Regions from separate parts of the Amycolatopsis sp. NPDC049159 genome, predicted to be linked through region 2. Evidence: riboswitches for the same ligand, from Rfam matches in the RefSeq annotation. Region 2 holds a riboswitch; each other region holds the start of a gene.
The links. Region 2 has a riboswitch for S-adenosylmethionine ahead of AB0B33_RS37920 (aminotransferase class V-fold PLP-dependent enzyme). Riboswitches for the same ligand answer to the same signal wherever they lie in the genome.

Region 1: linked by a shared signal. The riboswitch ahead of AB0B33_RS43945 (ATP-binding cassette domain-containing protein) and the one ahead of AB0B33_RS37920 (aminotransferase class V-fold PLP-dependent enzyme) in region 2 are both predicted to bind S-adenosylmethionine.
Region 3: linked by a shared signal. The riboswitch ahead of thrC (threonine synthase) and the one ahead of AB0B33_RS37920 (aminotransferase class V-fold PLP-dependent enzyme) in region 2 are both predicted to bind S-adenosylmethionine.

Annotation. Positions count from the first base shown of each region.
Region 1 is NZ_JBEZDL010000038.1:59,333-62,598, reverse strand. Features, by position in the region: gene rsmA (16S rRNA (adenine(1518)-N(6)/adenine(1519)-N(6))-dimethyltransferase RsmA) at 1-691, shown strand, start outside; SAM riboswitch class I at 818-908, shown strand; gene AB0B33_RS43945 (ATP-binding cassette domain-containing protein) at 1,122-2,135, shown strand; gene AB0B33_RS43940 (MFS transporter) at 2,189-3,266, opposite strand, start outside.
Region 2 is NZ_JBEZDL010000025.1:47,463-50,728, reverse strand. Features, by position in the region: gene AB0B33_RS37925 (hypothetical protein) at 1-415, opposite strand, end outside; gene AB0B33_RS37920 (aminotransferase class V-fold PLP-dependent enzyme) at 432-1,832, opposite strand; SAM riboswitch class IV at 1,872-1,986, opposite strand; gene AB0B33_RS37915 (potassium/proton antiporter) at 2,252-3,266, opposite strand, start outside.
Region 3 is NZ_JBEZDL010000005.1:12,238-15,503, reverse strand. Features, by position in the region: gene holA (DNA polymerase III subunit delta) at 9-989, opposite strand; SAM riboswitch class I at 1,138-1,271, shown strand; gene thrC (threonine synthase) at 1,284-2,549, shown strand; gene AB0B33_RS10860 (ComEC/Rec2 family competence protein) at 2,592-3,266, opposite strand, start outside.

The DNA.
Region 1 (3,266 bases), on a different contig from region 2:
AGGGCCCGGGCTCGGGTCGCTGACGCTGGGCCTGCTCGCCACCGGGGCGCGGGTCGTCGCCGTCGAGATCGATCCCAAGCTCGCCGCGCGGCTGCCCGAGACCGTCGCCGAGCGGGGGGCCGAAGCCGCCGGCCGGCTGACCGTCGTCGGGGCCGACGCGCTGCGCGTCAAGAACGCCGACCTGCCCGGCGAGCCGACCGCGCTCGTCGCCAACCTGCCCTACAACGTCGCCGTGCCGGTCGTGCTGCACCTGCTCGCCGAAGTGCCCTCGCTCGCCTCCGGGCTCGTCATGGTGCAGACCGAGGTCGCCGAGCGGATGGCGGCCGGGCCGGGCAGCCGGATCTACGGCGTCCCGAGCGTCAAGCTCGCTTGGTACGGTCCCGCACGGAAAGTCGCCGCGGTGCCACGGTCGGTGTTCTGGCCGGTGCCCAACGTGGATTCCGCGCTCGTCGCCTTCGAGCGCGCCGCCACCCCGGCGTCCGAAGACCGGGACGGTCTCTTCTCCCTGGTTGACGCCGCTTTCTCACAACGCAGGAAAACGCTTCGCGCCGCGCTCGCGGGCTGGGCGGGCTCGGCCGAACGGGCCGGGGAGCTCCTGACGGCCGCCGGGGTCGACCCGAAGACCCGGGGCGAGCAGCTCGACGTGCACGCTTTCGCCCGGATCGCGGCACGCGCGCGGGTCCACCACTGAATCCACCACAGTGGAGGCGGTGAAAAACGCACGTTTCGGCCGTCACCCCGTGACTGCGACACCTCCAGTCGTGTGATGTGGGCCAACGGGCTTGCTTTCGCTCCGTGGGATCGGCTTAACTCAGTACGTCCATCCCGAGCGACCGAGAGACCTGGCTCGTCGAAGTCGCAGCAACCACCCTCCACAGGGCAGGTGCTACCGCCAGGACCGATGGAGGCCGTTTTCGATGAAGAGGGTAGCTCGCCCCCTGCTGTTGACCAGGCGCCGCGTTGTCGACGAAGGCCGCCGCTCCGTCTCCGCATGTCGACGCTCGCGCTGAGCTTCGTCTGAGCCGACACACCCCTTCTTCACGCACCGTCCACTGAGGACGGACACTCGCTTGCGGCCGGGCGCGCCCTCGTGCGCTGCGCCCTGTTTTTCTGGAGCTATCGTGATCACGGTCGAAAACCTGTCCAAATCCTTTGCCACCAACGGAGATTCCGTCGTCGCCCTGCACGACGTGAGCGTCGAGGTCCAGGCCGGCTCGCTGTTCGGCGTCGTCGGCCCGGCCGGTTCGGGCAAGTCCGTCCTGGCCCGGTGCATCGCGCTGCAGGAGCGCCCCGACCGCGGCGTCGTCCGGCTGGACGGCCTCAACACCGGCACGCTCGACGGCCGCCGCCTCCGCGAGATCCGCCGTCAGCTCGGGGTCGTTTCGACGAAGCCGGAGCTGATCGCCGAGCGCACCATCGCCGGCAACATCGCTTCCCCGCTGGAGCAGCTCGGCGTCGACGGCCCGCAGCGCCGCAGCCGGGTCGGCTCGCTGCTGGACCTCGTCGGCCTGACCCCGCGCGCCGCGCAGCGTCCCGGTGAGCTCACCGCGGGTCAGCTCCGCCGCGTCGCGGTCGCGAAGGCGCTGGCCGCCGCGCCCGCCGTGCTGCTCGCCGACGACCCGACCGCCGGGATCGACCCGGAGGAGGCCGGCTCGGTGCTCACCGTGCTCGACCGCGCCCGCTCCGAGCTCGGCACCACGGTCGTCGTCACGACGCCGGACGCGGGCGTCGTCCGCCGGCTCTGCGACGACGTCGCGGTGCTGGAAGACGGCACCGTCGTCGAGCGCGGCACCGTGCTCGACCTGATCTCGAACCCGGGCAGCCGCACCGCGCAGGCGCTGCTGCCGGCCATCGAGACCTCGCGCTCGCAGTCCTCGCGCTACGACCGCGCGGTCGACGTCGTGCTGGTCGGGTTCGCGTCGGTGGGCGCGCTGCTGCCCGAGGCCGCCGGCCGCTTCGACGTCGAGTTCGCCACCATCGGCGGCGGGCTGACCCGGATCGGCGACACCCCGGTCGGCCGCTTCCGCCTCGGCGTCCGCGGCGAGCGCGCCGACGCGGCGCTGGCGTGGGTCGCCGAGCGCGGCGGCCACGTCACCCAGACCGCCCGCGGCCCCCAGGCCGTCGTCGCCGCCTGATCCCATCTGTCGTGAAGGCCACCTCGAGGAATTCGAGGTGGCCTTCACGGCGTTCAGCGGGAGCCGCGCGGGAGGACGAGGAACGCGGTGAGGGCGGCCGCGGCGACGATCGCCGCCGCCCAGGCCGACGCCGTCGTGTAGCCGTGGACGATCGCCGTCGGCGTGGTGAGGCCCGCCGAGGCCGCGGTGGCGATGGTGTTCAGGGCGGCCGTGCCGAGGGACGCGCCCACCTGCTGCGACGTCGTCACGAACGCCGAAGCCGCGCCCGCGTCCCGCGCACCGACGTCGCGGGTGGCGACGTTCAGCACCACCGGCATGCACAGCCCGGCCCCGACGCCGAGCAGCAGCTGCATCGGCAGGACGACCCCGGCGTAGGACGCGTCCGGCGTCAGCCGCGTGGCCGCCACGAGCCCGCAAGCCAGCACGGACAACCCGCCCGCCAGCAGCGGCCGCGGGCCGACGCGCGGGAGCAGCCGTCCCGAAAGCTGGGTCGACGTCAGCATGTTCGCCCCCAGTGTCGGCAGGAACGCCAGCGCCGCGGCGAGCGCGCCGTAGCCCATCACGACCTGCAGCTGGTAGGTCAGGAACAGGAACATCCCGAACGCGCCGAACGAGGCCGCCCCGATCGTCAGGTAGGCGACGGCGCGAGCGCGGTCGCGCACCACCGCGAGCGGCAGCAGCGGGTGCGGGTGCCGGGCCTGCCGGCGCACGAACCAGCCGAGCAGGAACAGCGACAGCACGAGGAAACCCAGCACCGGCGGGGAAAATCCCTGAGTGGCCACTTCGGACAGTGCGTGCACCAGCAGCACGACGCCGCCGCAGCTGAGCGCCGCACTGGTCCAGTCCAGCTGCGTGTCGCGGTGCGCGGCCGTCGGCGGCACGGCGAACCAGGCGCCCAGCCCGGCCAGCACGGCGACCGGCACGTTGACGTAGAGGCTCCAGCGCCAGTCGAGGAACTGCGTGAGCGCGCCGCCGACGGTGAGGCCCAGCGCGGAGCCGGACATCATGATGGCGCCGAAGATCCCGAACGCCTTCCCGCGTTCGCGGGGGTCGGTGAAGGTGAGCGTCAGCAACGACATCGTCGACGGCGCCAGCAGCGCGGCGAACACGCCCTGCGCGGCGCGGGCGCCG
Region 2 (3,266 bases):
GCCCGTCCCCGAGCCGGAACTGCCAGGACCCCACCAGGTCGAGCAGCGGGACGGCGAGCAGCGCGCCGAGCGTGCCGAGGACGAACCACCCGGTGCGGGCCGGGCGCAGCGCGAGGGCGTACCAGACGGCCGTGCCGGCCACCACCACGAGCAGCGCGACCAGCCACACCGGCCCGGCGGGCAGCTCCGCCCCCGCGGCGTAGTAGGTGTCCTGGGTGAAGAACTGCGTCGCCGGGTAGCCCGTGCCGCCGACGCCGCCGGTGCCGAGGTGCTGCTGCTCCAGCGGTCCGGAAACGAGGTTCACGGCGTCGCCCTCGGCCGGGCTCCGGCGCGACAGCAGCCGCACCACCGCCGCGCCGATCAGCGCGAAACCCAGCAACGCCAGCGGAAACCAGAAACGCGGTCCTCTCCCCATCGGGCCAGGCTAACGCTCAGCAGAACGGCGGGAGCTCCCGCGGGTCGCCGACCGGCGCCCAGCGGCCGTCCACCTTCGCGTACTCCCAGTCCGCTCCGCGCGCGACGATCCGGCGCAGCGCCAGCAGCACGCGGTCGACGTGCTCTTCGGTGCTGCCCAGGCCGAGGCTGACGCGGATCGCCTGCTGCCCCTCGCCGCCGGCGACGGCGATCAGGCGCTTGGCCGCGATGTGGGCGCAGAAGGCGCCGTCGCGCACGCCGATGCCGTACTCCGCGGACAGGACCGCCGCGAGCCAGCCCGGGTCGAACCCCGCGACGGTGAAGCTGACCGTGCCGACGCGGTCGACCGGCGCGTCGAACAGGCGCAGTTCGGCGCAGCCCGGGATGCTCTCGAGTCCCTTGCGCAGCCGGGTGAGCAGCGCCTGTTCGTGCGCGACGACGGCGTCCCAGTCGCGGGAGAGGGTCTCGCACGCGACGCCCAGCGCGTACACGCCGACGGTGTTGGGCGAACCGGCTTCGTGGCGCTCGGGGCCGTCGTTCCAGACGACGGCGTCTTCGGTGACGAGCTTCGTCGCGCCGCCGCCGGCGAGGTACGGGCGCGCGGCGCGCAGCCAGTCCGCGCGGCCGATCAGCGCGCCGGCGCCGAAGGGGGCGTACAGCTTGTGGCCGGAAACGGCGACGTAGTCGACGTCCAGGTCCCGGATCGAGATCCGGCGGTGCGGCGCGAGCTGCGCGGCGTCGAGGGCGATGCGGGCGCCGTGCTTCCGCGCCACGGCGGCGATTTCGGCCACCGGGAGCAGCTCACCGGTCACGTTGGACGCGCCGGTGACGACCACGAGCCGGGGCCCCTGCGGGGAACCCGCGAGTGCTTCGTCCACAGCGGACACTGCGGCGAGACGCGTGCGCGGGGCCGGGATCCGCCGGACGTTCGGGCCCTGCCACGGCAGCAGCGCGGCGTGGTGCTCGGTGTCGAAGACGACGACGGTGGTGTGCCGCGGCAGGCTGCGGGCGAGCAGGTTGAAGGAGTCGGTGGTGTTGCGGGTGAAGACGACGGTGTCGGTCCGGCGGGCGTCGACGAACCGGCGCAGGACGTCGCGGGTGCGCTCGTAGAGCTTGGTGGAGACCTGCGAGGCGAAGCCGGCGCCGCGGTGGACGCTGGCGTACCAGGGCAGGAACTCGTCGACCTTGGCGCGGACGGCGTCGAGGCAGGGGGCGCTCGCCGCGTGGTCGAGGTTGGCGTACCCGATGGTTTCGCCGGTGACGAGCGGGACGCGCAGCGCCGCGCCGGCGACAGTGGGGATGCCCTGCGGGGCAAGGAATTCGGTGCCACGGGCGGCCGGGGCGGTGGCGAGACCCGGTTCGGCGGCGTGCGGGGTTCCGGAAGTCGTGGCGCTGGTGCGGTCGATGGCGAGAGTCATCGGGGTGCCTCCTCGGCGGTCCGGGGGACCCCGGCGAGGGGCCCGCGCTTGCCCGTCGCGGGACGCGACCGGCCCGGTCTTCACCCGGGGCACCCCACCGCGGTAGGAGGGTTGCCGGCCAGCAAGCCGGGGCTTCGCGCTGGCACTCATGACCTGGCACAGAAGGTAACCGAGAACGCGCCGGGTGGCCAACCCCCTCCTCACATTCTGAGACGCCGTTCACAGCGCGCCCTGGTCAGAGCTTCGCGCGGAACCGGCCGGGCAGCGGGATCACGGCGTCGTCGGCGAGGTGCGTCGCGGTGCCTTCGTACTGCTCGGCGTGGTCGAGGGTCACCCAGTGGCCGCCGGCGCGGTGCTGCAGGTGGCCGGTGGCGGCGAGCGGCGCGGGTAGCCACCCATGAGAACGAGAGCCGGCCGCGTCAGCGACCCGACTCGCCCTTCCAGCGGGCCAGGCGCCCGGCCCGGTCGACGGCGCGCAGCCGGAGCTCGACGGCGTCGCGCACCGCCGACGTCGTGACCACCAGCAGCTGGTCGTGCTCCTGCAGCCGGCTGGTCTTCTGCGGGGTGAAGCCCGCTTCGCCGCGGACGACCAGGCTGACCGTCGCGCCGACGGGGAGCCGCAGCTCGGAGAGGTACACGCCGTGCAGCTTGGACCCGGGCTGGATGCGCACCTGCAGCAGTTCGGCGCCGAGCTCGTCCAGCGGGGCCGAGTCGACCTCGATCTCGTGCGCCTCGGACTTCTTCGCCAGCCCGAGCCAGCGCCCGAGCGGGCCGAGCGTCGCGCCCTGCAGCAGCGTCAGCACGATGACCAGCACGAACACCGCGTCGACCAGCCGTTGCGCGCCGGGCACCCCGTGCGACAGCGGGATCATGGCGAGCACGATCGGCACCGCGCCGCGCAGTCCGGCCCACGACAGGAACGCCTGTTCCCGCCACGGCAGCCGGAACGGCAGCATCGCCAGCACGACCGAGATCGGCCGCGCCAGCAGCAGCACGACGGCGCCCGCGACCAGGCCGGGCACGATCGCGTCGAGCAGCCGGCCCGGCGAGGCGAACAGGCCGAGCAGCACGAACAACCCGATCTGGGCCAGCCAGCCCAGCCCCTCGGCGAACGAGAGCGTGTCGGAGCGGTGCGGGAGCCGCGAATTGCCGAGCACCAGCGCGGCGACGTAGGTGGCGAGCAGCCCGGACGCGTGCAGCAGCTGCCCGGACGAATACGCCACGACGCACACTGCGACCGTGGCCAGCGGGTACAGGCCGGTCGCCGGCAGCGCGGCGCGGCGCAGCGCGATCCCGCCGAGCCAGCCGAACGCGAGCCCGATGGCCAGGCCGGCCGCGAGCTCGTAGACCACGAGCAGCGGCAGCGACCAGTCCACAGTGGTGCCTTCGGCCAGCACGACGACGGCGATGTAGGCCGGCGCGTCGTTGATGCCG
Region 3 (3,266 bases), on a different contig from region 2:
GTCCGGGGTCAGCGGTCGCCCTTGGCCGCCGCGACCTCGAGGACAGCGCGCTCCAGCGCGTAGCCCGGGTCCGCCGCCACGCCCTTGACCTCGGCGTTCAGCCGTGCGACCACCCGCATGGCCGTGGCCAGGCCGTCCTGGTTCCACCCGCGGGACTGGCCCTGCGCCTTGCGGATCTTCCACGGCGGCATGCCCAGCTCACCCGCCAGCTGGTTCGGGTTGCCGCGCCCGGCCCCCGAGACGCGCGCGATCGTGCGGACCGCGTCGGCCAACGCGTCCGCCACCAGGACGTGCGGGACCCCCAGCTGCATCGCCCAGCGCAACGACTCCAGCGCCGCCGAGCGGTCGCCGCTGACGGCCTTCTCCGCGACCGCGAACCCGGTCACGTCGGCGCGGCCGCGGTGGTACCGGTGGACCGCGTCGGTGTCGATCGTCCCGCCCGTGTCGGCCACCAGCTGGTTGGCCGCCGAGGAGAGTTCGCGCAGGTCGGAGCCCACGGCGTCGATCAGCGCGGCGACCCCGGCCGGGTCGATCTTGCCGCCCGCCCGGCGCACCTCGTGCCGCACGAACTGCTCGCGCTCGGCCGGCTTCGTCAGCTTCGGGCACTCCGTGATCTCGGCCCCGGCCTTCTTCAGCGACGCCGGGAGCGTCTTGCCCGCCTTGCTGCGGCCGCCCCCGGTGTGGACGACGACGAGCACGACCCCCTCCGCCGGGTCCTTCAGGTAGGACGCCACGGCGTCGGCCAGCTCCTGCGAGATGTCCTGCGCCGATTCGAGGACGATCACGCGGCCCTCGCTGAACAGCGACGGGCTCACCAGTTCGGCCAGCTCGGGGGCTGTGAGATCGGACACCCGGACCCGGGTCAGCTCGGCCGTGGCGTCCATCGCGCGGGCGGCGGCCAGCGTCTCGCGGACGGCCCGCTCGATCAGCAGTTCTTCGTCACCCAGCACCAGGTGCAGCGGGGCCGGGGCGGTGGCTTGCGCGGTCACCCCCGAATCCTCTCACCCGCGCCGCGGTGCGCCCGCTCCGGTGATGTCGAGCGGACACCATGGCACGGCTCGAGCACCATGTCGTACGGTGTAGGCGAGGCAGCCCGCCCCGGGGAAACCCGGCGTGCGCGCACCGACAACTGAATACCGCTCATCCAGAGGGGCAGAGGGAACGGCCCGACGAAGCCCCGGCAACCGGCGTACAGCCCGTCATCCCGCGATCGCGGGGTAGCTGACGACCACGGTGCCAATTCCGGCCCGCTTCGGCGGGGCAGATGAGGAAGGAACCTCGCGATGACCGCAACCCTCGGCACGACCTCCACCACCAAGACCCCGGACCTCGGTCCCGCCGTCGAGCTGGTGTCGAAGGAAGAGGGCCACCGGCAGCCGCTCGCCCCCGAATTCGTCTCCGCCGAAGACTTCTCGCCGCTCGAGGTCGCCTACGACTTCGGCCGCGTCCGCCGCGAAGACATCGAGGCCGGCCCCAAGAACATCTGGCGCTACAAGAAACTCCTCCCGGTTCCGTCCAACGTCGAAGAGATCCCCAACACCGAGCCGGGCGCGACCCGCCTGGTCCGCGCCGACCGCCTCGCCAAGGAACTCGGCCTCAAGCGCCTGTGGGTCAAGGACGACACCGGCAACCCGACGCACTCGTTCAAGGACCGCGTCGTCGCCGTCGCGCTGGCCGCGGCCCGCGAGTTCGGCTTCGAGGTGCTCGCGTGTCCGTCGACCGGCAACCTGGCCAACGCGACGGCCGCCGCCGCGGCCCGCGCCGGCTGGCGGTCGGTCGTGCTGATCCCGAAGTCCCTCGAGCGCGCCAAGATCCTCACCACCGCCGTGTACGACGGCGACCTCGTCGCGGTCGACGGCAACTACGACGACGTCAACCGCCTCGCCACCGAGCTGGCCGGCGAGCACCCGAAGTGGGCGTTCGTGAACGTGAACGTCCGGCCGTACTACTCGGAAGGCTCGAAGACGCTGGCCTTCGAGGTCGCCGAGCAGCTCGGCTGGCGCATCCCCTCGCAGATCGTCGTGCCGATCGCCTCCGGTTCGCAGTTGACCAAGGTGGACAAGGGTTTCCGTGAGCTGGGCCAGCTCGGCCTCGTGGACGCCAGCCCGTACAAGGTGTTCGGCGCCCAGGCCACCGGCTGCTCGCCGGTGTCGGCCGCGTTCCGCGCCGGCCATGACGTCGTCCAGCCGGTGAAGCCGGACACCATCGCCCGCTCGCTGGCGATCGGCAACCCGGCCGACGGCCCCTACGTGCTCGACGTCGTCAACCGCACCGGTGGCGCGATCGAGGACGTCACCGACGAAGAGGTCGTCGAAGGCATCCGCCTGCTGGCCCGCACCGAAGGCATCTTCACCGAGACGGCCGGCGGCGTCACCGTCGCCACGGCGAAGAAGCTGATCGAGACGGGCAAGCTGGACCCGGACGCGGAGACCGTCCTGCTGATCACCGGCGACGGCCTCAAGACCCTCGACGCGATCGAGAACCACGTGGGCCCCAAGGCGATCGTGCCCCCGTCGGCCGCCGCCGTGAACAAGGCGCTCGGCTACTGACGTCCGCCGGCCCGGGGCGCGCCGCGAGGCGTGCCCCGGGTTTCAGCGGCGCGGCGGGCCACGAGGCTCGCCCCGGCGCGCGACCGCCGGCCCCGCCGTGTCCGTCACGACCGCCGTGTCGCCGTCGACGTCGGTCCGCGTGACGAGCGCGCCGAGCGCCGTCAATGTGTCCATTGTGGACTTGTTCGGGTGGCCGTAGGTGTTGCCGGCGCCGACGCTGACCAAGGCCACCCGCGGCGCCACCGCCGCGAGGAAAGACGGCAGCGAGTAACGCGAACCGTGGTGGGGGACTTTCAGCACCTCCGCTTTCAGGTCACCGATGTCGGCGAGCAGGTCGGCTTGCGCGGCCAGCTCGACGTCGCCGGTCAGCAGCACCCGGCCCGCCGCCGTTTCCGCCCGCAGCACGACCGAGCTGTTGTTGATGGTCGTTCCGTCCTGCCCCGCCGAGCGCGCCGGTACGTACCGCGGCCCCAAGACGTCGAGCGACAATCCCGGCCAGGCCAGCCGCTCCCCCGGGTTCAGCTCCACCAGCGGCACCGCCTGCCGGGCCGCTTCCGCAGCCACCTGCCGCCACGCCCACTCCGGCGCCCGCCCCGCCCCGACGGCGATCCCGCCGACCGCCCGGCCGTCGAAGACCGACGCCAGCCCGCCGATGTGGTCGGCGTGCAGGTGGCTCAGCACCAGCAGCGGGATCCGGTCGACGGCCAGCCGGTGCAG